3 regions of the Heliomicrobium gestii genome follow, and region 1 is predicted to be linked to each of the others. Evidence: riboswitches for the same ligand, from Rfam matches in the RefSeq annotation. Region 1 holds a riboswitch; each other region holds the start of a gene.
What was found. A riboswitch is a leader RNA that binds a small molecule or an ion and turns the genes downstream of it on or off. The one in region 1 is predicted to bind S-adenosylmethionine.

Region 1 (10,291 bases):
TTCGTTGCAACGCCTCCAAGTGATGGGGCAGATTCCCGTCGCGTTCCGGATCGGCAGGGACGATCCTTTCGATTTCGGAGACATCCTTAATGGCCGGCGCGGCGAGATAAGCCGTTTCATCGTCAGGGTAGTGGACGATGGCGCCCATCGCTTCGGCCTGGGTGTACAGATCGGTAAAAATCCGGATGATATCGTAACGGAACAACCGGTAGGCCTCCGTATGGGCCTGGGCCAACAACGCACCGTTGCCGCGAAACTGGGAGATCTTTGCGCCGATGACACGGGCCGCCGTGTTGCCCACGATGGGCACACAGGGCATCCGGTCCACGGCTTCTCCCCGGTTGTAGGCCTGTAACCGTTCGAGTGGCGTCATGGACTCCAGAGCCTGGCGATTGTTGTTGTCTTTGCCTGTACTCAACTGACCAGCCTCCTGGCGAGTTTTACAGCGTCGGCGGCATTGGCGGCATAGCCGTCGGCGCCGATCTGGTCGGCAAAGCGTTGGGAGATCGGTCCGCCGCCGACGATCACCTTGTAGCGGTCACGGGCCTGCCGCGCGTTCAGCAACCGGATCACCTCTCCCATGCCATCCATGGTGGTCGTCATCAGGGTCGAGATGCCGATGATCTGAGCGCCCACTTCGTCAGCCCGTTCAACAAAATGTTGAGGCGGCACGTCGCGTCCCAAGTCATGGACCTCAAAGCCGGACGTTTCCAGCATGATCTTGACCATGTTCTTGCCGATATCATGGGTGTCGCCTTCGATCACCCCGATGACAACCTTCACCTTCTCCCCCTCATCGCGTGGTTTCAGGTGGGGCTTGAGCACCTCCAACCCGGCGTACATGGCGTCTGAGCACATGAGGATCTCGGGAATGAAGTACTCTTCCTGTTCAAAGAGTTCACCGGCCCGGGCCATCCCGTGAGCGAGCCCCTGATCGATGGCCTCGTAGGCGTCAAGGCCTTCCTGAACCACCTGCTGGCTCGTCTCGACCGCTTTTTCCTCGTCCATGTCGAGGACGGCGTCCGATAGATCTTGAAGCAGCTTTCTTTTCAGCTCCGCCAAGTGCGAAACCCTCCCTTTGCGCAATAAAAAAAGGCCGAGCAGGGTCGGCGCGTTGTTGTTTGCGCCTTCCCTGCCCGGCCTCCAGTGTGTCTGGTCAGCCACTCGTGGGATGATCAACCGCTATGTCCCTTTACCGCTCATCGGCGATGCCTCCGGCAACGCCGGCGCTCGAAATTCACTCGTCCCTATCGCTTATACCCCAGCCAGCGCTTGTTCAATGTCGGCGATGATATCGCCGATATCTTCCAGGCCGATGGAAAGGCGGATGAAATCGTCGGTGACACCGCTCTGCTGCTGCTCTTCCGGCGTCAGCTGGGAATGGGTGGTCGTGGCCGGATGGATGGCCAGCGATTTGGCGTCGCCCACATTGGCCAGGTGGGAGAGCAGTTGCAGTTTGTCGATGAAGGCCCGGCCAGCTTCCCGGCCTCCGGCGATGCCAAAGCCGAGGATGGCGCCGTAGAGGCCTTCGCGGTGATATTTTTGGGCGATGTCATGGGAACTGTGGTCATCCAACCCGGGGTAGTTGACCCAGGTGACTTTCGGATGATTTTGCAGGAAACGAGCCACTTCCAGCGCGTTCTGGCTGTGCCGCTCCATCCGGACCGGCAGCGTCTCGGCGCCTTGCAGGATTTGGAAGGCGTTGAAGGGGCTCAGCGCCGCGCCAAGATCGCGCAGGAGCTGGACACGGGCCTTGATGATATAGGCCACCGCGCCAAAGGTCTCTGCGTATTTCAACCCATGGTAGCTGGGATCGGGTTCGGTGAATTCGGGGAAATTGCCGTTCGCCCAGTTGAAGCGGCCCGAGTCGACGATGATCCCGCCGATAGAGGTTCCGTGACCGCCGATGAACTTGGTCAGGGAATGGACGACAATGTCGGCGCCGTGTTTGATCGGCTGCACCAGGTAGGGCGAGGGCAGGGTGTTGTCGACGACAAGCGGCAGACCGGCCTCATGGGCGATGGCGGCAACGGCTTCAACATCGAGGGTGTCCAGCTTGGGATTGCCCACTGATTCAGCGTAGACCGCTTTCGTCTTCGGTGTGATCGCCTTGCGGAAGTTCTCCGGATCTTTCGGGTCGACAAAGCGGACCTTGACGCCCAGCTTGGGGAAGGTGTAGGCCAAGAGACTGTATGTTCCGCCATAAAGGCTGTTGGCGGCGACGATTTCATCGCCGGCATGGGCGATGTTCAGCAAGGACAGGGAGATGGCGGCCTGCCCCGACGCTACGGCGAGGGCGGCGACGCCCCCTTCCAGGGCGGCGACGCGCTGTTCCAACACGTCGGTGGTGGGGTTCATGATGCGCGTATAGATGTTGCCGAACTCTTTCAGGCCAAAGAGATTGGCCGCATGTTCGGTGTTCTTGAAGACATAGGATGTGGTCTGGTAGATGGGGACGGCTCGGGATCCGGTGGTGGGATCGACGGTCTGACCGGCGTGGAGGGCGTTCGTGGCAAATCCTTTTTCAGCGCTCATGGGGAGATACCTCCTATGTTTTTTTAGATTCCGTCGCCGTACAGCCCTTCGAGGAGCGGGAAGCGGCGTTTCTCCGTCCGTTCAATCTGAACGATCCGGCCTTTCTGGATGACGATGACCACCTCGCCGTAGCGGAGTCCGCCGACGGCTTCGATGATGCGCCGGCGAAAAGACGATGACGTCTGTCCCTGCGCCGGCGCGAATTTTACTTCCGTCGTTTCTGGTTTCGCTCCCTTGCTCCCTTCGTCAGCGTCAAAGCGTATCTTCTCCAGTTTGTTCATCTGGATGATGTGGGCGTCTTGAAGCACCAGGGTCACCGTACCGAAGGTCATGGCGCGAATCTCCTTTTCAATCCGCGCCAGCACCTCTTGCGGGAGCACCGGCGATTCCTGGGCGTTCCTCAGTTCGCCTTGTTTCACCACACCTATACCCCCCACCCCAATCTTTACTAATCCGACTACATTGCTTTGATTTAAGGTGAGTATAGGACGGGCAGGAATTCCTTGTCAATAGGAATGTCTTTCTAGACGTGATTATCCTTCCTGGAAGAGGGGCGTGCTCAGATACCGTTCCCCTGTATCGGGCAAGACGGCAACGATGAGCTTGCCGGCGTTTTCCGGTCGTTTGGCGATCTGAATCGCCGCATAGGCGGCCGCGCCCGAAGAGATCCCGACCAGGATGCCCTCTTCGCGGGCGATGCGACGGCTCGTTTCAAAGGCCTCTTCATTGCGGACCTTGAAGATTTCGTCGGCAACCTCCAGATTCAGAACCTGGGGAACAAAGCCCGGTCCGATCCCCTGAATCTTATGCGGACCCGGTTGGCCGCCTGAGAGCACAGGCGAGTCAAAGGGCTCCACGGCAACGACCTGGATACCGGGTTTGCGCGCCTTCAGCGCTTCGCCCACACCGGTGACGGTGCCGCCGGTGCCGACGCCTCCGACGAGGATATCCACTTTTCCATCCGTATCGGCCCAGATCTCTTCGGCCGTCGTCGCCCGGTGAATTTTCGGGTTCGCCGGGTTGTTGAACTGCTGTGGAATGAAGGCGTTGGGGATCTGGGCAGCCAGTTCTTCAGCCCGGCGCACAGCGCCTTTCATCCCCTCCGTGCCGGGGGTAAGGACCAGTTCGGCGCCGTAGGCCTTGAGCAGGTTTCGGCGCTCAATGCTGAAGGTCTCCGGCATGGTCAGGATCACCCGGTAGCCGAGGGCGGCCGCCACGAAGGAGAGGGCGATGCCGGTGTTGCCGCTGGTCGGTTCGATGATCACGGAGTCTTTATGAAGCAACCCTTTTTCTTCGGCGTCTTTGATCATGGCGTAGCCGATGCGGTCTTTCACACTGCCGCCGGGATTGAAATACTCCAATTTGGCGACGACATCCCCTTCCAGCCCCTCAGCGACGCGGTTCAACCGCACCAAGGGGGTTTTGCCGATCAGTTCGGTGATGTTGTTGGCGATTTTGGCCATGGAAAGCATCCTCCTTATCGTTCTTAAACATTCTTATTTTCCTTCGTTCCCATTGCTTGCTTTCGTTTCTGTTCGACTTTTATTGCGATTATTGCGATGTGCGAAGTACAGAGAAAGATACCCTTACGCGTTCATCGGTTTTTCTCTATCAACCCATTCGTCGGTCTGCCCGGCCGGCATGAACTGCCTCGCTCTCGCGAACCGGGAAATTGAGATACAGTCCATACCACTCCCCCTTATCTAGACAAAAAGAGGCCAAGGGTTTCGATCACTCTTTTGATCGAAGCGCCTCGGCCTCCGGTCTATCCGGTCAGCGTCGGTTAATTCCGAGTTTTTCGATTTACATTTATGATATTAAAGCCTAGTTGGATATCTGTCAATCCGTTTTTTTCTATGTTCCGCAAGTATTTTTCCTTCGGACTTATGACGCCAATGCCTGTGTCAGATCGTTGAGCAGGTCGCTGATGTTTTCAATCCCAACAGACAGCCGCAACAGGCGGTCGGTGACGCCGCAGCGCCGGCGGATCTCTTCGGGGATGTCGCCATGAGTCTGACGGGAGGGAAAGGTAAGCAGCGATTCGACGCCACCGAGGCTTTCCGCAAAGGCGATCAGGCGAATTCGCGAAAGCACCTGCGGAATGTTGCCGGCGTCATGGAGGGAAAAGGAGATCATGGCGCCTGGACCGGCGGCCTGCTGAAAATGAATGTCCCGGCCGGGGTGGTTGTCAAGGCCGATAAAGTAGACCTGTTCAACGGCGGGGTGTTGTTCCAGCCAACAGGCGATGGCGCTGGCGTTTTCCTGGGCGCGGTCAAGGCGCAGGCCCAGCGTCTTCATCCCCCGCAGGAGCAGCCATGAATCGAAGGGGCCGAGGATGGCGCCGGCAGCGTTTTGATAGAATGCGAGCCGCTCGCCGAGGTCCTCGTCGGCAGCGACGACCAGACCGGCCACCACGTCGTTGTGACCGCCCAGGTACTTGGTGCCGCTGTGAACGACAATATGGGCGCCCAACTCGATGGGTCGCTGCAGGTAAGGGCTCATGAAGGTGTTGTCGACGATCAGCAGGAGGTCATGGCAATCACAGATCCGCCGGATGGCCTGCAGGTCTGTGATCTTCATCGTCGGATTGGTCGGCGTTTCGATCAGGATGGCCTTCGTACAGTCTCTGACTGCGGCGTTCACTTGCTCGAGATCGCTCGTGTCGACAAAGTCCGCCTCGACGCCCCAGGGACGAAATACCTGCTCCAGCAGCCGGTAGGTCCCGCCATAGAGGTCTTCACAGAGGATCAGATGGTCGCCAGGCCGGAAGAGGGACAGCACAGCCGTCAACGCAGCCAAGCCGGAAGCGAAAGCCAACCCGCGCCGTCCCCCCTCCAACCGGGCGATCTGTTCTTCCAGCACCTGCCGCGTCGGGTTGCCCGAGCGGCTGTAATCAAAGCCAGTGCTTTCTCCCAGGGCGGGATGCTGAAAGGTGGCCGTTTGGTAAATGGGAAAACTGACGGCGCCTGTGCCGGTGTCTTTGCCGTTGCCCCCTTGGGCCAATAACGTGTCGATGCGCATCTGCAAAACTCCTCCCATTTCATCATGATTTCCTCTGTGCCTTCTGTCTGTTTTGGTTTCTGACCGTCAAAACAAGAAACGGTCTCCTCTGAAAGAGAAGACCGTCAACAGCCACAGGGCAAGTCTTATCTTTCAGGGTTTCCCCTGCAGGAATTGGCACCATGCAGGTATGCCTGCTGGTTGCCGGGCTTCATCGGGCCAGTCCCTCCACCAACTCTTGATAAGAGCGTCTTGATTCAATTGTTCCCGGCGCGAACCGGATTGACTATACATTACTCGGAATGGACGGTGATCGTCAAGCGTTTTTTTCGCCAATTGAACAAATACTTTTTTTGCGAAAAACCTTCCTTTCCTTGACAGGATCCGCCACCCCTTCTATCATGGAGTCTAGCAAATATAAGATAATCCGACTAATATAGTAGGTTTTTGTGAGGAGCGTGGTTTTCCATGGAAAAAATCGCCCAGGACGTGTCCGCCTTGATCGGAAATACCCCGATGGTTCGACTGCGCCGGATCGTGGCTTCATCGCATGCTGGAGAGACCGCCCATGGCAACGCGAAAGCGGGACGGGCAAAATCCCCTGCCGGTAGCGATAGCGGCGATGCGGCAGAGATCGTCGCTAAGCTGGAAACCTTCAACCCCGGCGGCAGTGTAAAGGATCGCATCGGCCTCAGCATGATTCAGGACGCCGAAAAACGGGGCTTGCTGAAACCGGGAGCGGTCATTGTGGAACCGACAAGCGGCAACACCGGCGTCGCCCTGGCCATGGTCGCCGCCGTCCGCGGGTATCGATTGATCCTGACCATGCCGGAGACGATGAGCGTTGAACGGCGAAACCTGCTAAAAGCCTTCGGCGCTGAGCTGGTGTTGACGCCAGGCGCCGAGGGGATGCGCGGCGCCGTCGAAAGGGCGGAACAGATTGTCAAGAATACCCCCGGCGCGTTCATGCCCCAACAGTTCGCCAACCCGGCCAACCCGGCCACACACGAGGTTACGACCGCTGCGGAGATCTGGCAGGACACGAATGGACGGGTGGATATCTTCATCGCCGGCGTCGGCAGCGGCGGCACCATCACCGGTACGGCCAAAGGGCTGAAACAGCGGAACCCCAACCTCCATGTCATCGCCGTTGAACCGGCGACCTCGGCCGTCTTGTCGGGCGGCAAACCGGGACCCCATGGGATTCAAGGCATCGGCGCCGGTTTCATCCCTGATGTCTACGACAGCCGCCTGATCGACGAGGTCTTCCCTGTGTCCGATTCGGACGCCATTGCCACCAGCCGCCGTTTGGCCCGGGAGGAAGGATTGCTCGTGGGCATCTCCGCCGGCGCCGCCGCCTTCGCGGCGATCCAAGCGGCGAAGCGACCGGAGAACCGCGGCAAGCGCATCGTCGTGCTCCTGCCGGATACGGGAGAGCGCTATCTGAGCACGGCGCTGTTTTCGGAAGTTTAAGAAAGTAAAACAATCATTTTCCGTTGACTTTGGGGCCTGGCTCCCCTAATGTAAAGAAGAATGAATAGTTGGGGGAATTGCCATGGAAAACCTGTATCTTGTAGCAGTCATTCTCGGTATTGTGGAAGGTCTTACCGAATTCCTCCCCGTGTCATCGACGGGGCACATGATTCTTGTCGGCAGTCTCCTCGGTTTTGAGGGAGATAAGGCGGCCACCTTTGAGGTCTTTATCCAGCTGGGCGCGATCCTGGCTGTGCTTGTCCTCTACCGGGATCGTTTCCTGAACCTGATTCTGAACCTCTTCGCTGACGGAATCCGCTTTGACGACCGGGGATTCAACATCTGGCATGTGGCCATCGCGATGGCGCCAGCCTGTGTGCTCGGTTTCCTGCTGCACAAACCGATCAAGACCTACCTCTTTTCCGACAAGACGGTCGTCATCGGTCTCATTGCGGGCGGCATCCTGCTGTTGGCGGCCAACTGGATTGAGCCTCGTCGCCGGGTCGATGACCTGGACCGGATCAACTTTCGCCAGGCGCTGTTCGTCGGCCTGATGCAATGTCTCGCCCTCTGGCCCGGGTTTTCCCGCTCCGGCGCCACCATCGCCGGCGGTATGCTGTCAGGGATGACCTCTGCCGTCGCCGCCGAATTTTCCTTCATCGTCGCTGTGCCGATGATGGTGGCAGCGACCGGCTATGACATGCTGAAATCCTACCAAAACCTGAGCGTCGGCGATCTGCCGCTCTTCGCCATCGGCTTTGTCGTGTCCTTCGTCGTCGCCTGGGCAGCCATCGTTTGGTTTTTGAAACTGCTGAACCGGATCGGTCTGGCCCCTTTCGCCTATTACCGTTTTGTCGCGGCCCTGCTCTATTTTGTCGTGGTGATCCTCTAACAGGCGACCCTCTTCCTGATCGCCTTGATCCGTCTCTAGAGAAGGTACATAAAAGAAGAAAAAGGGCGGGTCGCTTGTTTGAGCGGCCGGCCCTTTTTTCTGTCCTATCACAATTTCTTTTAGCTGTAATCCTTAGAAATCTCCGGGATCGAGTCGATCTCTTGGAGCCCGCTGATGCCGTCAAACTCCTGAATCTCATCAACAGCCTCGGGGTCCCCCTGCGAATTTTGCAACCCGCTTTTTTCATCGACGGCGGCTGCCGGTTCCCCGGTCTTTCCGGCTGGCGATTTTGGACGCAGCGGCATGGCTCTCCAACCTCCTTTTCCTTGCGAGGTTAGTATCACCTTCCATGGCGTTCCTATCACCAGCCGGTTCGACTTTCCTCGGACTGCCGCCAATCTTCGTGTTCCTTGTAAGTGTTGATCACGTGGTTTTTGCGATCAACCGGTTCAATCGTTCGAGGACGGCGTCGGAGTTTTTCTCCAGTTCGGCGAGCATCCGCTGGGCCCCTTCACGATCCCCGGCGCCGAAGGCGTCGGCCGCTTTCAGGGCGAACTCATGGACGCGGGCATGAGGGCCGTCCAAGGCAACGAAGTCAGGATCATTCCGGAAGGGGTTGTCATCGGTAAAATACCATTTGCCCAAGCGGCAGTGGTGATGAGAGGTCACTTCCTCCGGGTTGACCTGTTCGTAGCCTTTGAGCATGTTCTGGATCCGGATCTTCCAGAGCAAATGGTCGGACTTTGCCTTTTCCAGGAGTTCTGCCGCGCCCAGAGCGCCGGCATCGGGCAACTTGAACTTCTGCACGGCGCCGGCCAGTTCGATGGCCATAGCGCTCGCCTCTTCTGTCGCTGCTGCGATCGTCTCCATGCCGGATGATGTCTCTTCCGTCGCCGCCGCCACCGATTCGGCCAGTTCCGCCGTCCCTTCAACGACGGTGGCGATGGAATCGATCAGGCCGATGATGCGATCGGAACTGGCCACTTCCTCATTGGTCAATGTGACGATGCCGTCGACCGCCTTTTCCGTCTCCTGAACAGCCTGAAGGATCCGATATAAGGCCTCGCCCGCTTCTTGAACCACCGCGGCGCCTCGTTCCGCCTCACTGTGGCTCTGCTGGGTAGCGGTCACCGCAGCAGCGGCGCTCTCCAGAACCTTGCCCACCAGTTCTGCCACCTCGCCGGCGCCCCGGTTGGATTCCTCGGCGAGTTTGCGCACCTCGTCGGCAACAACGGCAAAGCCGCGACCGGCATCACCGGCCCGGGCCGCCTCGATGGCCGCATTGAGGGCCAACAGATTTGTCTGGGCGGCAATGGCCGTGATCGTCTCCGTCATCCGGTTGATTTCGCGGGAGTAGCGATCCAATTCTGCCATCATCGCTTCGGCCTCGTTTGTCTTGTCTTTGATCGCCGTCATATGATCGATGCTTTTGGCGACCGTCTCACTTCCCCGCTCCGCCGCCGTCAGGGTCAGCCGGGAGTTGTCTGCGGCGATGGCTGCCTGGTTCTTGGCCAGTTGGATCAAGGAGGACAGTTCCAGCAGCACTTCGGACGCGTCCAAGGCCGCCTCCGTTCCTCTCTCGGCGTTCTCGGCGACCTCTTGGATATTGCGAGCCACATCCTGGACGGCGGTCATCACCTGCTGGGCCGATGACGCCATCTCTTCCGAACTGGCCGCCATCTCCTCAGCCGATTTGCGAACCATGCCGACGATCTCCGTCTGACGCCGGATCATCAGATTGAAACCGGCCACCGATTGACCGATCTCATCGGTCGAGTGAACAGCTCCATGAACCGTCAAGTCGCCAGCGCCGGCTCGGGCCATCAGGTCCTGCAGCTCCACGAGCGGGCGCGCCAAACGGCGAGCGAACCAGATGCCGATGATCCCTGCCAGCAACAGCACAACCAAAGAGGAGAGAAAGATCCGTCCGGCGATCGACTGCTTCACCGCTGTCAAGGCGGCCTTTTCCTTCGCCGTCCCCACCATGCCGATGATCGTTCCATCAGCGCCGATCAGCGGCGCATAGCCTGTGATGTAATCACCGTCAAGATCCTTGTTCTCCCCGATATAGGGCTTGCCTTCGTTAAAAATGCTCTTGACGATGGTATCTGCTGTGACTTGTCCGGCTGTGATCCGCTGTCCCCTTTTGTCGACAATGGACGTCGCGACGCGCTCCTGACCGAGGAAGAGGCTGAACTCTGCGCCAAACATCCCTTTCGCCTTGTCGACAATCTCGTTTCTGCTGACCACATAACCGGTCGACAGAACACCGATCAATTGTCCCTGATCGTAAATGGGTGCGCCGGCTCGAACGGACAGGCGAACCGTCTTGCCCTGTTCGATGCCGGTGAAGGTCTTTCCTTCGAGGGCGCGGGCCACGTTGATCTGGTT
Region 2 (10,291 bases), on a different contig from region 1:
AACCAGGAAGGAGAGGATCGAGGCATGGAAAACTGCTGCCAATCCTGTGTCAGCCGCTCCTTTTCCGCCGATGTGACGCTGCGCGGCAGGTACAATGTCTGGCAGGAAACGGGACGAGAAAAGGTGATCGCCCTGGCGGGCAATCCCAACGTGGGCAAAACAACCGTCTTCAACAGCCTGACGGGGATGCGCCAGCACACGGGCAATTGGCCGGGCAAAACCGTGACCCAGGCCCAGGGGCGTTTCGTCCACGACGACCACTCCTTTTTGCTCGTCGATCTGCCGGGAACCTACTCCCTCCTGGCCCATTCCACCGATGAACAGGTGGCTCGCGATTTCATCTGCTTCGGCCGGCCTGACGCAACCATCGTCGTCGTCGACGCCACCTGTCTCGCCCGCAACCTGAACCTGGCCTTGCAGGTGATGGAGATCACCAACAAAGTGGTCCTCTGTGTCAACCTCCTCGATGAGGCCGAGAGCAAAGGGATCCGGATCGACCTGGAGGCGCTCTCGGAAAAGCTGGGCGTTCCCGTTGTCGGCACAGCGGCCCGCTCTGGCCGGGGACTGGATGCCTTGAAAGAGGCCCTCTGCCGTGTCGCCACAGGGCAGGTGGCGCCGGCGCCTCTCGCCGTTGCCTATGACGAAGAGGTGAGAGCGGCGATGGAGCAACTGCTGCCCCGGCTCGAACCGCTGTTGCAAGCGTTGCCCCACCTCAACCCGCGCTGGGTAGCCATGCGCCTCCTCGATGGCGACGAGCAGTTCCTCGATTCCCTCACCGAACACACCGGCGCCGGCCAGCCAGAAGCGAAGGAGGAGGTGCTTCTGTGTCCACAGTGATGCTCCCCACCCCCTCGGGGGAAAAAGAGCGCTTCCACGCCCTGTCCCGGGAGGCGCGGCAGATCTTCGGCCCCGCAGTGGCCGATCGCATCGTCGGCAACATCTACCGGCAGGCGGAGTCCATCGCCAGCGAGGTGGTGCGGCATGCGCCGGAAGGGGGGCGTTCCTGGGACCATCGGCTCGACGATCTGCTCACATCGCGCTGGTTCGGTTATCCCCTCATGCTGGCCCTGTTGACGGTCATCTTCTGGCTGACCATTGAAGGGGCCAATATCCCCTCGGCGATGATCGCCTCGGTTCTCTTCGCCGGTCAGGATTGGCTGGCAGAGCTCTTCACGGCGGCCCAGGCGCCCCTCTGGCTGAAGGGGATCATCGTTGACGGCGTCTACCGCTGCCTGGCCTGGGTCGTATCGGTCATGCTGCCGCCCATGGCCATCTTCTTTCCCCTCTTCACCCTCCTGGAGGACCTGGGCTACCTGCCCCGGGTGGCCTTCAACATGGATCGCCTCTTCAAACTGGCCGGCGCTCACGGCAAACAGGCCTTGACGATGAGCATGGGCTTTGGCTGCAACGCCGCCGGCGTCGTCGCCTGCCGCATCATCGATTCGCCGCGGGAAAAGATCATCGCCGCCCTGACAAACAACTTTGTCCCCTGTAACGGCCGCTTCCCCACGTTGATCGCCGTCGCTGGCATCCTCAGCGGCGGCTACCTGGGGGCGACCGTGGGCGAAGGCATGGGCGCGCTGCTGGTGGCGGTCCTGGTCGTCTTCGGCATCGCCGTCACCCTCATCGTCTCCTGGGGATTATCGAAAACACTGCTGAAAGGCGAAGCCTCCTCTTTCTCCCTGGAACTGCCGCCCTTTCGCAAGCCTCAGGTGGGCCGGGTGATCGTCACGTCCATCTTTGACCGGACCCTTTTCGTCCTCTGGCGAGCCGTCAAGGTGGCCGCGCCAGCCGGCCTCGTCATTTGGCTGCTGGCCAACATTCCGGCCGGAGAACATAGCCTGCTCGCCACAGCCGCCGCCTTCTTCGACCCTCTCGGCCGCGCGCTCGGCCTGGACGGCTACATCCTCGTCGCCTTTCTCCTGGGACTGCCGGCCAACGAGATCGTCCTGCCGATCCTGGTCATGGGCTACCTGGCCCAGGGCAGTCTCGTCGAGATGGAAGAGGTGAGCGAATTGGCCGCTCTGTTCGTCGATCACGGCTGGACCTGGCTGACAGCGGTCAATGTGATGCTCTTCTCGCTCCTCCACTTCCCCTGCGCCACCACGCTGCTGACGATGGGCAAGGAAACGGGAAGCTGGCGCTGGCCGGCCCTCTCGCTGGTGATGAACACGGCGCTGGCGATGGCCGTCTGTTTCATCGTGGCGCAAACGGCAAGGGCCTTTTTTTCCCTGGTCTAATCCGAGCAGAGCAAGGGATTCAACGCGTCGACCGGTTCCCCCTCTCGCTCCGCCGCTAGCCGGTAGATTCGCCTCCCCCGTGACCCGCCCGCCGCTTGGGCGAGGCCCGCTCGCTCCAACAGATCGAGGCAGCCGAGGGTCTTGCTCAGCACCATATAGGGCTGACTCTCGATCTGTCGGGGATAGAGGCAGGCGGCGATCTGGCGCAGGCCCAGGCCGGACGGTCCCTGCCGGTCCATGATGGCATAGACCTCCAGCGCCTTCTGCCGGTAGTGGTCGACGGTGGCGTCCAGTTCTGCCGCCAGATCGGCGAAAGGGGCGCCATGGCCGGGATAAAGGGTCTCCACATCGAGCCGGCGCAGCTGGCTGAGGCTGTTCAGATACATGGGCAGCGTGGGCACCCGTTCGCCCTCGACATGATAGATCATCGGATTGGGCGCGAGCCCGGGAATGACCGTATCGCCGGTGAAGAGCCAGCGATTTTTCTCTTCCCAGAGCGCCACATGGCCCAGCGAATGGCCCGGCACGGCCACCACTTCAAATCGCAGGCTGCCCGTATCGATCACCTCTCCTGCCTCCAGGGGCAGGAAGGTGACGCCAGACGGGCGATACCTGGCCGGAATCCAGTGATTCGTATCGAATTGGCTGGGATCCCAGCCCGGAGGCAAGTCCCAGCCGTCAAAAAAGCCGATCGCTTTTTCACTGCTCAGGCGCAGGGTGTAGAGATCGAGGGGATGCAGGCGGACAGGGATGGCGGCTTCCTTCGCCAGAATCTGGGCCAGCCCCACATGATCGGGATGAAAATGGGTGACCACGATCTCTTTGAGCGCCTCCAGCGGGCAGCCGAGCGCCTGCAACTGCTCTTTCAGGATGCTGTAGGCCTCCTGGGTGGGCGGACCGGCATCGATCAGCATGGGTTGTTCATCATCGACAAAATAGACATTCACATCGCCCACCGGATACGGGGTGGGCAAGGCGATAGGGACGATCCGCGCCATAAAACGGTTCAACTCCTTGCAACATTGACCTTCCCCCAAAGCCTATCATAGGAAGGGCGAAATCGTCGACCAAGGGGATGAAAGCTTTGGTATAATAGGCTTTATGAATTCGGTTTATGTATGGGCTTAGGTGTAGGTACGGGTCGATATACCGGTTGAAACCTCGATTGAACAACGGGAGTGAAGAACATGTTGCTGCGCGACGCCGTCGAATCGGATCTGCCTGCCATCGTAGCGATTTACAACTCCACCATCGCCAGCCGGATGGTGACTGCCGATACGACGCCAGTCTCCGTCGAGAACCGCCTTCCCTGGTTTCGCGACCACTACCCGAACGGACGCCCTCTCTGGGTCCTGGAGGAGGAGGGCGTCATCGCCGGCTGGTTGAGCTTCCAGTCATTTTATGGTCGCCCCGCTTACGACGGGACCGTCGAGGTGAGCATCTACGTCGCTGAGGCTTTCCGTGGAAAAGGCATCGGACGCTTCCTGCTGCAACAGGCGATCGAGGCCGCGCCGTCCATGGGCGTACATACCCTGCTGGGCTTTATCTTTGCCCACAACGAGCCCAGTCTCGGCCTATTCGAGGCGTTCGGCTTTAGCCGCTGGGGCCACCTGCCCCGTGTGGCGATCCTGGACGGCCTGGAGCGAGATCTCATCATCTGCGGACGGCGCGTCACAGGCTGAACGCCTCCGCAGGACTCCGGCAACACATCTCCGCCGTGGCGGATCGAAAAGGCCATCGCAATGCGCTGCGATGGCCTTTCGGTGTTTCCTAATACTTTCGCGCCTTGTCGGAAACGCGGCTCAACCAGAGCGCCAGCAGCAGCAGATAGCCGAAGAAGTACACATAGGCGAATCGCTCGGAAATCAGGGGACCGGCCAGGATCAACAGCAGCGACACGGCGCCGATGGCGATAAATTGATTGCCCACCCAGCGCGCGAGGCCCTCCTGGTCTCGCGCGTCGTCGTAGCCGGCGAGCCACTCCACGGTCTTGCCCATTCTCAGGGCGATCCCCCAGGCGAAAAAGAAAATCATGTTGAAGAGCGGGAGCAGGACATTGACTTTCATAGCCTTCCTCCTTCTCAAAAGAAAAGGACGCCTCGCGGCGCCCCATCTCGTATTTGTACTGCTTCGATGAATACTGTTTTGGTTGCTCTGTCCATGAAGTGCCGCTTTGCTCATGTGGGATGCTGCCGGCGCCCTCTTATAATCGTCTCAAGGCAGCGATCTCGTTGACAAAGGTCGCAACGACAGGGCGCATCCGTTCAAACTCGATCAGAAAGGCGTCGTGGCCGTGGGGGCTTTTCAGTTCCCAGTAGTCGGCCGCACAGCCGGCTTTTTGCATGATCTCCGTCATCTCGATCATGTAGACGGGCGGGTACAGCCAGTCCGAATCGACACCGATGAACAAGGTCCGGGCGGCGATGGAGGCCAGCGCCTTCTCAAAACCGCCGCGCCCGCGGCCCACATCGAGCAGGTCCATGGCTTTACAGAGGTAGATGTAGCTGTTGGCGTCAAAGCGTTGGACCAGTTTGTCGCCCTGATAGTGCAGGTAGCTCTCGATCTCGAAGCGGTTGTCAAAATCATAGTATGCCCTGGCCTGGTTATCGGTCATCCGCCGGCCGAAACGGGCCGTGAAGAGTTCGTCGGTGCGGTAGGTGACCATGCCGAGCATCCGGGCGATGGCGAGACCGGCGGCCGGTCCCTTCCCGGGCGCGTAATCGCCGCCATTCCATGCTGGATCGAGCATGATCGTCCGGCGCATGATCTCGTTGAAGGCGATGCCCATGGCTGTCGTGCGACCGGCCGTTGCGATGGGCAGCAGGCCATCCATCATCTCCGGGTAGTTGACGCCCCACTCCAGCACCTGCATGCCCCCCATGGAACCGCCGGCGACGAGGAGCAGCCGCTCGATGCCCAGGTGATTGACGAGCGCCTTTTGCACCCGCACCATATCCCGCACAGTGTAGACGGGAAAGTCCATCCCGTAGGGCTTGCCGGTGGCCGGGTTGACGCTGGCCGGGCCGGTCGTGCCGCGGCAGCCGCCGAGCACATTGGAACAGATGATGAAAAAACGGTTCGTGTCAAAAGACTTGCCCGGCCCGATCAGATCGTCCCACCAACCGGGCGCCTTCTCGGCGGGGTGATGCTTGCCGGCGGCGTGATGGTCGCCCGTCAAGGCGTGGGTGATCAAGATGGCGTTGGAGCGTTCCCTGTTCAGAACGCCGTAGGTCTCATAGGCCACCGTGATGGGGCCGAGCCGGCTGCCCGATTCCAGCACAAAGGCATCGGACCCCTCGGCGAAGGTAAACGTTTGGGGTTGGACGAGCCCTTCGCGGCTGTCCGCCAAACCCCGGTTGACAACGGCCCCAGTGCTCATTCGGATCCCGCCTTTTTATGCCCGGCCTTCGGCGGCCCGCAGCGCCTGATCGAGGTCTTCAATCAAATCATCCGGATCTTCCAGGCCGATGGAGAGGCGCACCAGATCGGGGCTGACGCCGGCGGCGCGCAAGGCCTCCTCGGAGAGTTGGCTGTGGGTCGTCGACGCCGGGTGGATCACCAGGGACTTGGCGTCACCCACATTGGCCAGGTGGGAGAAGATTTTCAGGCTGTCGATGAAACGCCGTCCCGCTTCCACGCCGCCTTTGATCCCGAAGGTGAAGATGGCGCCGGCTCCCTTGGGCAGGTACTTTTTCGCGAGCGCGCAGGAACCGTGGTCGCAGCGCTCGGGGTAGGAGACCCAACTGACCAGGGGGTGGTTGGCCAAAAAGTCGACGATGCGGCGGGTGTTGCTCACATGGCGCTCCATCCGCAGGGAGAGGGTCTCCACGCCGTGGAGCAAGAGGAAGGAGTTGAAGGGGCTGATGCAGTTGCCCAAGTCGCGCAACAACTGCACCCGCGCTTTGACGATATAAGCCGGCGCACCCACATCCTTGGCGTAAACGATGCCATGGTAGCTCGGATCGGGCTGGGTAAAGGCGGGGAACTTGTCGTTCTGGGCCCAATCAAACTTGCCCGAATCGACGATAACGCCGCCGATGGAGGTGCCGTGGCCGCCGATGAACTTGGTGGCCGAGTAGACGACGACATCGGCGCCAAAATCGATGGGCCGGCAGAGGGCCGGCGTGCCGAAGGTGTTGTCGACGATGAGAGGGATGCCGGCCTCATGGGCGATGTTGGCGACGGCCTCGATGTCCAGAACGTCACACTTGGGGTTGCCGATGATCTCGCCATAGAGGGCCTTCGTCTTTTCGTTGATGGCAGCCCGGAAGTTTTCCGGATCGGAGGGGTCGACGAAGCGGATCTTGACGCCAAGCCGCGGCAACGTATGGGTGAACAGGTTGTAGGTGCCGCCATAGAGGCTGGTGGAAGCGACAACCTCGTCGCCGGTGGAGCATATGTTCAGGATCGACAGGGTGATGGCCGACTGACCGGACGAAAGGGCCAGCGCGCCGACACCGCCGTCCAGGGCGGCGAGCCGTTTTTCCAGCACGTCGGTCGTGGGGTTGTCGATGCGGGTATAAATATGACCGGGCTCTTTCAAGGCAAAGAGGTTCGCCGCATGCTCCACGTCACGAAACACATAGGATGTGGTCTGGTAGATGGGAACGGCCCGCGAAAGGGTGTCCTGATCAGGCACATGTCCTTCGTGGAGGGCGATCGTGTCAAAGCGCCATTTTTTCTCTGTCATGACTGTGCTCCCTTCTTCTCTATTGATTGCATAGGAATGACCTTCAAGCGAGAAAGGATACAAAAACCCCCTGCGCAGACGCAGGGGGTATACTTCTATCCGCCTCATCTGCCAGGACGGTCTCCGTCCTGAAGGAATTGGCACCATGTCGCATCAGTTCCCACTGTCGCGACGGGTTGCCGGGTTTCATCGGGCCCTTTCCCTCCACCTCTCTGGATGAGTGTCTTCAATTGTCCGCTCGCCCGAATAGGGCAAGCGCTTGGAGTTATTGTACCTGTGACGACCTTTTCCGTCAATTGAAAAAATAAAAAGCAACAGAAAATTTACGGAAACATCGGACAAAAAGGGGCCTTCCTTGGTTCCGTCGGCGCGGCGATGGTAACAAATGAGCCGGAGCGTAAATAGGCTAATTATGGATACACACCCTGTTTGAAAAAAAGGGGGAATTTGCATTGTATTACGGCGGACGAGAGGTTGCAGGCGAAAAGTCGCCCATACAAATTCAGGCTGTTCTCGGTCCCCAAGTGCCGCTGACCGAGTTTTACAACCATACGCTGCGCGGGAACTATGTGGCCGCCGGCGTCGGCATGCGCAACCGTGGTTTTGGCACGATCAACATCACCCTGCCGGCAGGCTCGACGATTCTAAAAGCCTTCCTCTACTGGGCCGTGATCCGCGGGACCGGCGACCCGCCTGTACCCGATACGGGCACCCTCAACGGAACTGCCATCACTGCCGACGTGCGCTACACCTCCGGCGATCCCCTTTGGCCGGACGGAAGCGGTTTCATTGACGCCTTCCGGGCCGATGTGACCGGAATCGCCGTAGCGGGCGCGAATGTCCTCACCGACTTCCCCTCCGGCTTAGGCGACGCCACACCGCCGCAAGACGCGTCGACGGCGTTCCCGCTTATGGAGGGCGCGTCGCTCGTCGTGATCTTCCAAAACCCTACATTCCCGCGCACGACCGTCGTCATCAATGACGGCGCCCAGACTTTTGTCGCCGATACGGTGTCCACGACGCTGCAAAACTTCGAGGTCTACGGTCCTCCCGTGCAGGCCCAGACAACCTACGTCGTCGCCGATGGTCAGGCGCGTTTTGCCGACGACAAGGCGCTGTTCAACGGAACCATCGTCGCCGGACCGGGTTCGTCGCTTAAACCGCAGGACGCCTTCAACGGCGCCGACGGAACCTCCCTGCCTGGCTTTGCCCAAGACGGCCTCTGGGACACGCTGACCGTTGACGTGACTTCCCTCGTGAACATCGGCGATACGAGCGTGGAAGCGGCGATTCGAGGCATCAGCGGCGGCGGCGACGCCCTGACCTATATCGCCCAGGTCTTTGCCGTCACGGCGCCGCCGGCAAGAGGCTTCAAACCTTCCGACCTGGCGGCGGAATGACGCACGCCCCTCCCCCCGCTGGCCGGCTTGCCCGGCCGGCTTCTTTTTTATCTCGCCCAAATCGCTTGAAGGGAATGGCCGATCACCGTGGAATCATTCATGTACCCAAATAAAAGGAGGCCTTCTGTTGCGCAATCGATGGCTGAAACCGCTCTTTCTGTTCTTGCTGGCCCTCGCTCTGACCCTGTCCGGCTGCTCAAAACCGTCACCGAGCACCAATGGAGCCAATTCAGGCGGTTCGTCTACCGCCACGACAAAACAATCCACTGCGGCCCAACCGGCTGCCCAGGGCCAGCTCAAAGTTCATTTCATCGACGTGGGACAGGCCGACTCCATCCTGCTGCAGTCCCCCGGCGGTCGTTTCGTTCTCATCGACGGCGGCAATGTGGACGATGGATGGAAGGTCGTCAATTACCTGAAGCAACAAGGGGTGAAAGAAGTGGCGGCCATCGTGGCCACTCACCCCCATGAGGATCACATCGGCGGGCTGGATAAGGTCCTCAAGAGCTTTCCTGTCGGCCAGGTGTACATGCCCAAGGCGACGACGACGACGAAAACCTTTGAGTATTTCCTAAACGCCGTCAAGGAGAGCGGCGCCAAGCGTGTGGAAGCAAAAGGCGGCCTAAAACTGGACGTTCCCGATTTCGACGGCCTCTTCGTCGCGCCGAACGGAACGAACTACGAAGATTTGAACGATTACAGCGCCGTCCTCAAGGTCACCTATGGCAAGGTCTCCTTCCTGCTGACCGGTGACGCCGAGTCTGTATCGGAAGGCGAGATGGTGGCCCGCGGGTACGACCTGAGAGCCGATGTGTTGAAAGTCGGTCACCACGGCAGCACCAGCTCCACATCTCCCCCCTTCCTCAAAGCGGTATCGCCCAAATACGCCTTTATCCCTGTCGGTGAGGGCAACGATTACGGGCACCCCCACAAGAAAACCCTCGACAAACTCGCCAAAGCCAACGTGCAGGTTTTCCGAGCCGACAAAAACGGAACGGTTGTGGCGACCTGTGACGGAGAGAAGGTCACCTTCCAACCGGAGAAACAATAACCGAGAGTCGAATAGCGTCACCTGTCTGCGTCCCCCGTGTCGGGAAACGAAGCAGACAGGTGATTTTTTTGAGTCGGGATGCAGTCCCGGCTCTTTTTTTGTTTCTCACTTCTATTTTGAATACCTGGAGAATAAAAAGGTACAGTAGGTTAATTTTTCCATTTTTTTGAAATGCTCTTGTGCTCTTCCGTTGGTCCAATGATAGGGAGGTGGTTCTCTGAAAGGTTCCCTTCGGTCCTGCTTGTTAACCCTGGCCCTTATTTATGCTTTTTCCGGCAGTGAAACGGCAGCGGCGGCGTCAAGCGCCTCGACACAGCCCCCTGCGCTCAGCGCTTCTTCTACGCCAGCGGCGACGACCAGCGTTGGCGCGGGAACATCATCGCCGGCGCCCCTGCCAACATTGCCCGTCACAGCCGCCACAGACGCCCTGAAGAACCCTTCCACCACAGCAGCGCTGATGGCTCCAACGCCGACGACGCCGATGACTCTAACGACTGCACCAACGCCAACGCCGGATCCAACGACAGCGACTCCTTTGACACCGCCCGTACCGGCTTCGGTCGCTCCGGTCACTTCGACATCTCCGAACGTTCCGAGCCTTCCGAACGTTCCAAACGTTCCAAACGTTCTTCCAAACGTTCTTCCAAACGTACCAAACGTTCCGCCCGATCCGTCCACTCTACCCCCTGTGTCGCCGACCGTCGCCCCGCCCGTCGCGCCGGTTCCCCAGGGAGGAACGATCACCCTGCATATCGGCGAGGAGACCTTTGCCTTCATCCCCGGAAAAGAAATCGCCGGCGTCGACGCCGGCGCATGGACCTACCTCCCGTCGAAAGATCCGGTTCAGGCCCGCACGGCCGCTGTTCTCTTCGCCGATTCGCTCCCCAGTCACATCCGGCTCCGCGACGGC
Region 3 (10,291 bases), on a different contig from region 1:
GTCGGAATATGAACAAGAAAGAGCAACATATGTATGAATGTTTTATTCTTGACATTCACTTTTTTATCCTGCAAGCAGACAGCCCCTGTGTCGGGCAAACATTTTGTTCATCAAGGGTAGAGAAAAAAACAACATTACTCAAATGGGTAAAAATAAAAGCACCCCCTGGGTTCTGCAAACACCCAGTTTGCAGAACTTAGGGGGTGCCTCATTCCAAGTCATATCCCTTGCCGCCTACGTCTCCGTCGGCTTAAAAAAGGTCTTCAACGCCCCGTAGACCTCGCCCTTGTCGCGGATCGTCACTGTGGAAAACTTCGGGCTCTGGATTTTTCGGAAGGCGTTCATCAAGGTGCTGGAAAAATGAGACCGCACGATTTCGCCGTAACCGAACTGGTTGCACTTGCTCAATAACTCGTTGACCAAACGGACACAGGGCTCATTGTCAGTGGACAGGTTGTCGCCGTCAGAGAAGTGGAAGGCGTAGATGTTGTAGTCTTGAGGCGGGAAGCGCTTGTCGATGATCTCGTTGGCCAGTTGGTAGGCCGAGGAACAGCGCGTGCCGCCTGATTCGCCTTTGGTGAAGAACTCCTCTTCGGTGACCTCTTTCGCCTCTGTGTGGTGGGCGACGAAGACGATCTGCACGGCGTGGTATTTGCTGCGCAAGAAGCGGGTCATCCAGAAGAAGAAGGTGCGGGCGATGTACTTTTCGAAGTTGCCCATCGAGCCGGATGTGTCCATCATCGCCAGCACGACGGCGTTGGAGTGGCGCTCGTGGTGGATCTCCCAGGTCTTGTAGCGGAGGTCTTCCGGCAAAACGGGGAAAAAGCCGGGGGCGCCCTTCATGGCGTTTCGTTTGAAGGCCTCAATCAGGGTGCGCTTGCGGTCGATGTTGCCCTGGAGCCCCTTTTTGCGGATGTCGTTGAAGCGGTAGGACTCCGTCTCCAGTTCCGGCGCGGCCTTTTCCTCCATGTTTGGTAGCCCCAGGTCGGCAAAGAGGATATCTTCCAGTTCGTCGACATCCACTTCCGCTTCAAAGTAGTCGACACCCGGCTCGGAACCAGCGCCGCCGTTGCCCTGCCCCGGCGCCGGCTGCAGTTCCCGGCCGAGGACATCGCCCACCTTGCTCTGGCCGTTTCCCTGGCCGACATGCTTTTGCTTGTTGTGGTCGTAGCGGATGCGGTACTCCTCCAGGGAGCGGATGGGCACCTTCACCGTTTTTTGACCGTCGTTTAAGATCAGCGCTTCCTCGCTGATGATCTGGGGGAGGTTTTTCTTGATCGCCTCGCGCACCTTTTCCTGGTGGCGGCTCTGATCGATAAAACCCTTGCGGTGGAGCGACCAGTCCTCTCGGCTGATAGAGAAATCGCCGGACATTCCGACCACCTCCTAGCGGTTGAGGAGGGAGCCGGTGTAGCGCAGCAGTTCGTTGGCGCAGACGTGGCAGTACCCATGATGCTCGATCAGGCGGGCCGTCACTTCGTTCATCCGCTTCAACTGCTCGGCGTTCGGCGTGCGGCTGGAGGTGGTGATCTTGACGACATCCTTCAGATCGGCGAAGAGTTTTTTCTCGATGGCCTCCTTGAGCCGATCATGGGAGGTGTAATCGAAGCTCTTGCCCTTGCGGGCGTAGGTGGAGAGGCGGATGAGGATCTCTTCGCGGAAAGCTTTTTTGGCGTTTTCGCTGATGCCGATCTGCTCTTCGATGGAGCGCATCAACTTTTCATCGGGATCCATCTCTTCGTCGGTGATGGGATCTTTCAGTTTTGTGCCATTGCAGAAGGCTTCCACGTTGTCGAGGTAGTTGTTGAGCAGGGTGCGGGCCGACTCTTCATAGGCGTAGACGAAGGCCTTTTGAACCTCTTTTTTCGCAATATCGTCAAATTCTTTGCGCGCGATAGCGATATAGTTGAGCAACCGCTCCCGCTCCTCCTTGGAGATGGAGGGGTGCTGGTCAAGGCCGTCTTTGATGGCCCGCAACACATCGAGGGCGTTGATGCAGACCGTGTCTTTGCGGATCAGTGCCGACGAAAGGCGGTTGATCACATAGCGCGGGTCGGCGCCGCTCATGCCCTCGTCGATGGCCTCGTTCTGCAGTTCGACGAGGTCTTTTTGTTTAAACCCTTCCACATCCTCCCCGTCGTACAAGCGCATCTTCTTGACCAGATCCATGCCCTGTTTTTTCGATTCCTTCAGCCGGGACAGGATCGAGAAGGTCGCCGCCGCCCGCAAGGCGTGGGGGGCGATGTGGATGTGACGCAGGTCAGACTGGGAGATCAGCTTTTCATAGATGCGGACTTCGTCGGTGACCTTCAGGTTGTAGGGCACCCGGACGACGATCATCCGCGAGATGAGGGCCTCATTCTTTTTGTTGGAGACGAAGCCCTTGTACTCGCTCTCGTTCGTGTGGGCGCAGATGAGTTCGTCGGCCGAAATGAGGGCAAAGCGACCGGCCTTGAAGTTGCCCTCCTGCGAGAGGGACAGCAGGTTCCAAAGGAATTTTTCATCCGCTTTAAGCATTTCTTGGAATTCCATCATTCCCCGGTTGGCCTTGTTCAGTTCCCCGTCAAAGCGGTAGGCCCGGGGATCCGATTCGGAGCCATACTCGGAGATGGTGGAGAAGTCGATGGAGCCGGTCAGATCGGCAATGTCCTGGCTCTTGGGATCAGAGGGGCTGAAGGTGCCGACGCCGACGCGGTTTTCTTCGGAAAAGAAGATCCGCTCGACCGGCACATCCTCGATGCGGCCGTTCCATTCCGTCTCCAGGCGCATGCGGCAGTGCGGGCAGAGGCTGCCTTCGATGTAGACGTTGTATTCCTGCTGAAAATCCTCCCGCAGTTCTTTGGGAATCAGGTGGAGGGGCTCTTCATGCATGGGGCATCCTTTGATGGCATAAAGGGCGCCCAGTTCGGTGCGGCTGAATCGTTCGAGGCCCCGTTTGAGCATCATGACGATGGTCGATTTGCCGCCTGAAACAGGCCCCATCAGCAGGAGGATCCGTTTGCGAACCTCGGTGCGGCGGGCAGAGGAATGAAAATACTCCTCGACAAGCGTCTCCAGTGTTTTGTCCAATCCAAACATCTCATGCGAAAAAAACTTATAGCGCTTGACGCCGTTGACCTCTTCCACTCCCTCCGAGACGATCATGTTGTAGATCCGGGAGTGGGCCAGTTGGGTGATGAAGGGTCGTTCTTTCACCAAATGGAGATATTCCCGGAAAGTCCCTTCCCAGGCTAGATCCCTCTCGCGCTGGCGGTAGTTTTCTAGTTTATTGAGAAACTCCAAATCGCTCCCCCCTGTTCTTATCCGAAGGCATGGCCAATTCTTTCCTGTATGCCGCGCCGTATGCCCCTCGACCGTTTCAGTAGCGTAGTTGCTGGATGGTTACTTCTACCTTATGCGGGGAGGGGTGGATCAAACACAGGGGTTGTCCGAAAACGAAAATCGAATCAGCAGCAGGTGGGAGAACCTATTGCGCTGGTTTTACGCTCACGGGCATTTGACTAAAATATTCCCGCTAAACTCAACATCGTCAGGCGGTAGTACATGTCCTCTTTGAATCGCATCTGAATCACGATCGGTAATTGCCAAGTCTGGTTCTGCAATAGCAAAGAAGTTCATCACATGACTGCCCTTTTGCAAACCTGTTATATCGATATCAAAAGGTATTTCTATGATCGACCGGCCTTGAGGGGATAATAACAAACCATTTTTCTTTTTATAGAAGGAGGCTGGCTGGTTATCAATCGTCATAATTATCAAGTATTTTTTGTAATGCAAATCGCTTGGTTGTAAATAATACAAACGTCCTGATATCTGATCTCCTTCTGCTTCAAAATCATACACAGTGGTGTAGAAAAATTGTTCTTTTTTCCTGTCCTTTTTGATTTCCTCTAAATTCTTTCCGTCAGGGTGAAAGGTAAACCCTCCGAAGTCCTTTGGATTCTCAACTGTCTTTATGTCATCGCCTTGTAACGCATAATTATTTACTATGTTTTCTGGCAGCTTAAAATTATCCGGTTCCTCATCTTTATCTTTAATCCAAATACGATTGCCCATATGGAGGGAGCTATAAAAACGATCATTCTCTGGACAAGTGATCGCTATCAACTGCAACCAATGGAGGTCATGTGTTAGTGCCTGTTCATTTATTTTCAGCGGCAGCTTTATTGTCTCATTGGGAGGTAAATCTACCTGGTGGTAATATTTCTTTGACTGATTATCAAGGTCAAAACTGATTTGCTTCCCATCTAACACAGCGATTACATTTAAAGATAGATTGGATTCTCCTCTATTAGAAAGCTGTATATAAGTTAAAAACTTACCCCCCTGTGATTTCTGGATTAGATTCACCGTATCAAACGATTGCTCTTGACTAACAGAAATAGCGAGACCGCCCTTAGTCACTGTTTTTGCAGGCATTATCTGTTCAGAAGCGCATCCACTTACAAAGCACAATACGACCATAAGACAATAAACAGATATCACTTTTTTAAATTTAGTCATGCATACACCCCTCGCTAAATCGTATCAAGCGGGTGAACCGTCGTTTGCTTTCACCCTTGAATGTATCCTGAATCCGTTTTCACTCGCAAAGGAAACTGTCGGAAACTAACGAAAATACCCTGTATAATAAAGCTATGTGGAGATCACCGCGCAGCCCCTGGTTCGATACGTGTAAGGGGTTGTATGCTGCTTTTACATGACAGGATTTGCTAATGGCAGCTGAAAATAGAGATTAACCCATCAAAGCTCCATTGGTGGGTATGCGCCGTTTCTCTATTTGATTTTCTTTGTTTATTTTACAATGTAATAAACTTGATTTAAACATATATTCTGGGATTAATTTAAATTTTTTCAGGTCGATTTGCGATAGATTTCGCATTTCTTTCGTTAGAACCAAGTAGCACCAAAGGCAACCTGAAACCGTAAAGTGATAAGACGCCCTTTGTAGGATGACGACTCTATGGGCGAGCCCATCCTACTCAATTGGCACGGATCTTAGCAGGACAATGCAAAAAAACCTGAGGCCACTCATGTTTTCAATGAAGTGAACCTCAGGTTTTTGCGTTTCTTAGATCCGGCCCTTCCGCGCTTTAACGTTGCGGATGATGGCCTTTTCGGAGCGGTCTGAGAACTCCGTCGCCGCTACGGCGGTGATATTCTCCGGATCCTGGGCGGCCACATGGCGCACCGTCTGGGTTGAGTCGGGAACGGATTTTTCCGGGGTCATTGGGCACTCCCTCCTCCTGCTTCAATCGACGTTCTGTTTCACGGCAACGAGCCTAGTATGTCCAGGAAAGGGCTTCGCGCGAAAAGACAGCCCGAATCACAGAGGAGATGAATCGCAGATCGCAGCCAGTGGAGCGTGCGGCCTTTCCTTGAAAGAGAAGGCGCTCATTCGAAAATCCGCAGCAGCGGGAACGTCTCCCTTAAAAGGCCGGGACGACGGCTCCTTTGTACTTCTCATCGATGAATTTCTTCACCTCGGCGCTGGTGAGCGCCTTGACCAGCTTCTGGATGGCTTCGTTGTTCTCGTTGCCGTTTTTGACGACGACGATGTTCACGTAGGGGGAGTCCTTGCCTTCCATCGTAAGGGCGTCTTTCAAGGGATTGAGACCGGCGCCAAGGGCAAAGTTGGTGTTGATGACGGCGATATCGGCGTCATCGAGAACCTTGGGCAGCATGGCCGCTTCCAATTCGGTGATTTTCAGGCCTTTGGGATTCTCTTTGATGTCTTTCGTCGTCGCCTTCACGCCAGCGTTGGGATCGAGTTTGATCAGGCCGGCCGACTGGAGGAGCAACAGGGCGCGACCGCCATTGGTCGGATCGTTGGGAATGGCCACTTTGGCCTTTTCTTTCAGGTCGGCAAGGGACTTCACCTTCTGGGAGTAAACGCCCATGGGCGCCACGTCGACGCCAGCGACCGACTTCAGGTCGAGCTTATGTTCGGCGGCGAAGGTATCCAGGTAGGGCTTATGCTGAAAAAAGTTGGCGTCCAGTTCGCCGTCGGCGAGGGCCAGGTTGGGCTGCACATAGTCGTTGAACTCGACGATCTTCAGTTCGATGCCATCCTTGGCCAGGAGGTCCTTGGCGATCTTGGCGATCTCGGCATGGGGCACCGGGGAGACGCCGAAGCGGATCGTTTTCGTCTGGGTCGTTTGGGCCGCCTGCTGTCCACCGTTGCCAGCGGTCGTATCCTTGGCGCTGCACCCGACTGCGCCGAGGGCGGCTACGGAAAGCACCAGGAGGCCGCCCAGGAGAGGGGTGATTTTTTTCTGAAGCAATTGATTGAACATGTTCTGTCGACTCCTTCGCGTTTTTCGTTGTTGTTTTTGTAGTTTTTGTTGTTTTCGCTAAGCCCACGATTTATATCAAGCGCTACACCAGCCCGCGACGTTTGCGGATCCGCGCGGTGAGCCAGTCGCCAAGGCTCTGAAAGACCTGCACCATGGCGACGAGGACCACGACGGTCACCCAGGTCACATCACTGTTGTTGCGCATGTAGCCTTCTCGGATCGCCAGATCGCCCAAACCACCTCCTCCCACTGCCCCGGCCATCGCCGAGTAACCGATCAGGGTGACAAAGGTGATGATGACCCCGAGCAGTAGGCCAGGCAACGCTTCTGGCAGCAGCACTTTTTGAATGATCTGTCTCGGCGTCGCTCCCATGGCGCGAGCCGCCTCGATGATGCCCTTGTCGATCTCCTTGAGAGAGGCTTCGATGACACGGGCCACAAAGGGGACAGCGGCGACGGTGAGAGGGACGATGGCGGCCTGGGTGCCGATGCGGCTGCCCACGAGCAGTTTGGTCAGGGGCAGGATGGCCACCAGCAGGATGATGAAAGGAATAGACCGGAAGATGTTGACGGTGATGGCCAGGACCGTGTTGACCCAGCGATTGGGCAGCACGCCCGACCTTTCCGTCACGACCAGAAGGATGCCCAAGGGGATGCCCAGGAGGGTGGAAAGGCCTGTCGCGGCGATGACCATGTAGAAGGTCTCCCAGGTCGCCTGCAGGTACGTCTCAGTCACGGTCGATCACCTCCACCTTCACATCGCGGGAGCAGATATAGGCCAGCGCTTCTTCCACCTTGACCGCCTCGCCCGTCAACTCCAGCAACAGCGTGCCGAAGGGCGTCTCGCGAACCGTGTCAATGTTCCCGAAGAGGATGTTCGCGTCGACGCCAAAGCGGCGGATGACCGAGGCGATGAGGGGTTCTTCTGTTGCGCCGCCGACAAAGGTGATCCGGATGAGGCGGCCGCCGCTGCTGCGGTGAAAAGCGCCGGCATCGAGAAGATGGCGCAGCTTGTCCCCTTCCAGGGCGCCCCGGACAAATTCCTTGACGACGGGCGAACGGGGGTTGGTGAAGACCTCGCGCACCGGACCGGCCTCGATGATCCTGCCGCCCTCAATGAAGGCCACCTCGTCGCAGATCTCTTGAATGACCTGCATCTCATGGGTGATCAGGACGACGGTGAGGTTGAAGCGGCCGTTGATATCGGCGATGAGACGCAGGATGGACTGAGTCGTCTGGGGGTCGAGGGCCGAGGTCGCCTCGTCACAGAGCAGGATCTTCGGTTGGTTGGCCAGCGCCCGGGCGATGCCGACGCGCTGTTTCTGGCCGCCGCTCAGGTGGGCCACATAAGTGTCTTCCTTGTCTTCCAGTCCGACCAGGGGCAGCAGTTCCTTCACCCGCGCCTGGATCTGCTCTCTCGGCATGCCGGCAATCTCCAGAGGAAAGGCGATGTTCTCCCCGACGGTGCGGGAGGTGAGGAGGTTGAAGTGCTGAAAGATCATGCCGATTTGTTGGCGGAGCGCCCGCAGGCGGGCTTCATCAAAATGGGTGATGTCCTCGCCGTCGATGACGACGCGGCCCTCACTCGGCCGTTCCAGCATGTTGATCGTGCGGATCAGGGTGCTTTTCCCGGCCCCGCTCGGACCGATGATGCCGTAGATCTTTCCCTCAGGGATGGTGAGGTTGATCCCGTCGAGAGCCGTGAAGGGGCCGCCAGCGGTGGGGAAAACTTTTTTCAGGTCGCTGATTTCAATCATGGCTGTCTCCTCGTCTTCGTGATGGGCAAGTCAGATGAAACATAAAAAAACCTCTTCGATAAGAAGAGGTTTTCGCACAGGCCTATTCCCCCTTCTTATCTCCCGGAATGTCTCCCATCCCGCAGGAATTGGCACCGTGTTATTCAACCGGTTGCCGGGCGTCATCGGGCCAGTCCCTCAGCCATCTCTTGATAAGAAGTCATTATTTCGTTGTTACGCCTTGAGTATAACAAGCACAATGTGTGCCTGTCAACGGTTTTTTATCGTGTTCCCCCCCAGTCCATGGGGATTCGATCAGGCCACCGATCGAATCGGTTAGACGTCGACTCGAAACTGTTTCGCTTTTTCTTGCAGCGATTGTGACGACTGTCCGAGACGATCACAGCGTTCCGCCATCTCCTCTGCCGCAGCCGCTTGCTCCTCTGTGGAACCGGCCAGTTGTTGGGAGAGGGTTGAAAATTCGCTCGCAATCCCCTCGATCACGCCAATCGAGGTATTCATCGCATCGACGGAGCGCGAGATCATCTCAGTGGCGTCCTGCATCTGGCGAACGCTGTTCTCTGTGCGCCGCGTCGAACCCATGACCTGCTCCAATGCTTCCGCCCCGTAACGGATCAATCCCACCTGTTCCCCGATGGCGGTCACATTGGCGTTCATCATCCCCACCATTCCAGCCATCTCTTGCTGCACCTGGGAAACGAGACTCGTGATTTGGGAGGCCGCCTTGGCCGATTCCTCGGCGAGCTTTCGCACCTCATCAGCGACGATATGAAACCCTCGCCCGTGCTCACCTGCCCTCGCCGCCTCGATGGCCGCATTCAGGGCCAGCAGGTTGGTCTGTTCGGCAATCCCCGTAATCGATGTGATATTCTGGCCGATCTCTTCGGAAAGCCCGTGAAGCCGTCGAATAGCCGACGTGCTGGCATCGACAGATTGGCTGATCCGCTGGAGGTGTTGGGACGCCTCTTGGATCCGGTCATAACACTGCGTCGCCGCTACCGTCGACTCGTGAGCATCCTGCACCAAAAGACGTGATGCTGCCGTCCCCTCTGAGACATGGCCTTCGCTGGTTTTCACATGATCACGAAAACGGGTGATCTCTGTCGCTTGCTTCCCTGCGCCATCGGCCAGTTCACCGACCGCTTCCGCCAGTTGGGTGGCCGCTCTATCCACCAGGTTTGCTGATTCGGTCAGGTGTTGGGCCGATTCGTCGAGTTCTTTCGACTCTGTTAGCACCTGACTGACAATGCTGCGTAAATTGGCCGTCATTGTCGCAAATGCATGGGCCAACTGACCGAATTCGTCGTCTGATAGCGCCTCACTTTTCGTCATTGACAAATCGCCCTGGGCCACCTGCTCCGCCTGATCACGGAGAAGCCGCAGGGGCCGGGCCACGCGGCGCTCGATGAGCCGATTCATCAGGAGCGCAAACAAGGCCACCGCCAACAGAAAAATCGACAAGCTCGTCCAAAGCAACCGCTGCGCCGGCGCCGCCACCTCCGCCACCGGAATGGCAGCGACCAGCTTCATCCCCGTTTCGCCAATCGGCGCATAGACGGCATACTGGGCCATACCGTTCATGGTGACATGGGCCAGTCCGGCTTCCTTCGCTTCCACCACCTGTTTTCCGAATTGTTGGAGCTCTGTATCCCTTTCATCGACGATTTTTTCATTGAGATTCTTCTGTTCATCGGGATGAGCGAGATAAAAACCCTGCCGAGTCACCACAAAGGCGCGGCCTGCTTGACCGATCCGGATTTTACCTACTGCCTCGTGCAGTTCCTTCAAGCCGATGTCTACGGTGGAAACACCGATCTTCCTGGCGCCCCTATGGATAGGGTGACTGACGGTGAGCATGGGGATCTTGGTGACAATATCGACATAGGGCTCGCTCCAGACGGCTCCACCGGGGCTGTTGATGCCATTCTTATACCAGTCATACTGAAAATAATCATACTCGGGGGTGCTGTACTCCCAGGTTTGTTTGAACTCGGCGCCATCCTTATAGATGTACGGACCAAAATACTTGCCCTTCTCGGGGTAAACGCCCGGTTCGAGCCAGAAACCGGCGCCCACGCTCAGCGGCAGGCTGGTCAGGTGGGCACGGGTCATTGTCAACAATTCTTCGCTATGTTGCGGACCGATGACACCCACGTCGTTGGCGATTGTCTGACTTATGGCGCCGGTGACCAAAAGCTGAGACTCCAACCGCGCCGCCTCCATCTCCGCCTGTAGCCG

Region 2: linked by a shared signal. The riboswitch ahead of GTO89_RS11200 (homocysteine synthase) and the one ahead of GTO89_RS05985 (trans-sulfuration enzyme family protein) in region 1 are both predicted to bind S-adenosylmethionine.
Region 3: linked by a shared signal. The riboswitch ahead of GTO89_RS10125 (methionine ABC transporter ATP-binding protein) and the one ahead of GTO89_RS05985 (trans-sulfuration enzyme family protein) in region 1 are both predicted to bind S-adenosylmethionine.

What each region holds. Positions count from the first base shown of each region.
Region 1 is NZ_WXEX01000004.1:139,507-149,797, forward strand. Features, by position in the region: gene GTO89_RS05960 (uroporphyrinogen decarboxylase family protein) at 1-373, opposite strand, end outside; gene GTO89_RS05965 (corrinoid protein) at 415-1,062, opposite strand; gene GTO89_RS05970 (homocysteine synthase) at 1,255-2,535, opposite strand; gene GTO89_RS17150 (YezD family protein) at 2,559-2,957, opposite strand; gene cysK (cysteine synthase A) at 3,069-3,998, opposite strand; gene GTO89_RS05985 (trans-sulfuration enzyme family protein) at 4,420-5,556, opposite strand; SAM riboswitch class I at 5,679-5,783, opposite strand; gene cysK (cysteine synthase A) at 6,004-7,008, shown strand; gene GTO89_RS05995 (undecaprenyl-diphosphate phosphatase) at 7,091-7,900, shown strand; gene GTO89_RS06000 (hypothetical protein) at 8,020-8,205, opposite strand; gene GTO89_RS06005 (methyl-accepting chemotaxis protein) at 8,324-10,291, opposite strand, start outside.
Region 2 is NZ_WXEX01000009.1:13,815-24,105, reverse strand. Features, by position in the region: gene GTO89_RS11235 (FeoA family protein) at 1-2, shown strand, start outside; gene GTO89_RS11230 (FeoB small GTPase domain-containing protein) at 25-837, shown strand; gene GTO89_RS11225 (nucleoside recognition domain-containing protein) at 825-2,240, shown strand; gene GTO89_RS11220 (MBL fold metallo-hydrolase) at 2,237-3,238, opposite strand; gene GTO89_RS11215 (GNAT family N-acetyltransferase) at 3,428-3,922, shown strand; gene GTO89_RS11210 (DUF3784 domain-containing protein) at 4,011-4,307, opposite strand; gene metX (homoserine O-acetyltransferase MetX) at 4,444-5,619, opposite strand; gene GTO89_RS11200 (homocysteine synthase) at 5,635-6,930, opposite strand; SAM riboswitch class I at 7,032-7,153, opposite strand; gene GTO89_RS11195 (DUF3344 domain-containing protein) at 7,383-8,330, shown strand; gene GTO89_RS11190 (ComEC/Rec2 family competence protein) at 8,458-9,381, shown strand; gene GTO89_RS11185 (hypothetical protein) at 9,643-9,954, opposite strand; gene GTO89_RS17845 (VanW family protein) at 10,070-10,291, shown strand, end outside.
Region 3 is NZ_WXEX01000007.1:180,377-190,667, forward strand. Features, by position in the region: gene yhbH (sporulation protein YhbH) at 235-1,374, opposite strand; gene GTO89_RS10100 (PrkA family serine protein kinase) at 1,387-3,282, opposite strand; gene GTO89_RS10105 (hypothetical protein) at 3,487-4,503, opposite strand; gene GTO89_RS10110 (hypothetical protein) at 5,072-5,230, opposite strand; gene GTO89_RS10115 (MetQ/NlpA family ABC transporter substrate-binding protein) at 5,430-6,296, opposite strand; gene GTO89_RS10120 (methionine ABC transporter permease) at 6,379-7,032, opposite strand; gene GTO89_RS10125 (methionine ABC transporter ATP-binding protein) at 7,025-8,053, opposite strand; SAM riboswitch class I at 8,146-8,251, opposite strand; gene GTO89_RS10130 (methyl-accepting chemotaxis protein) at 8,369-10,291, opposite strand, start outside.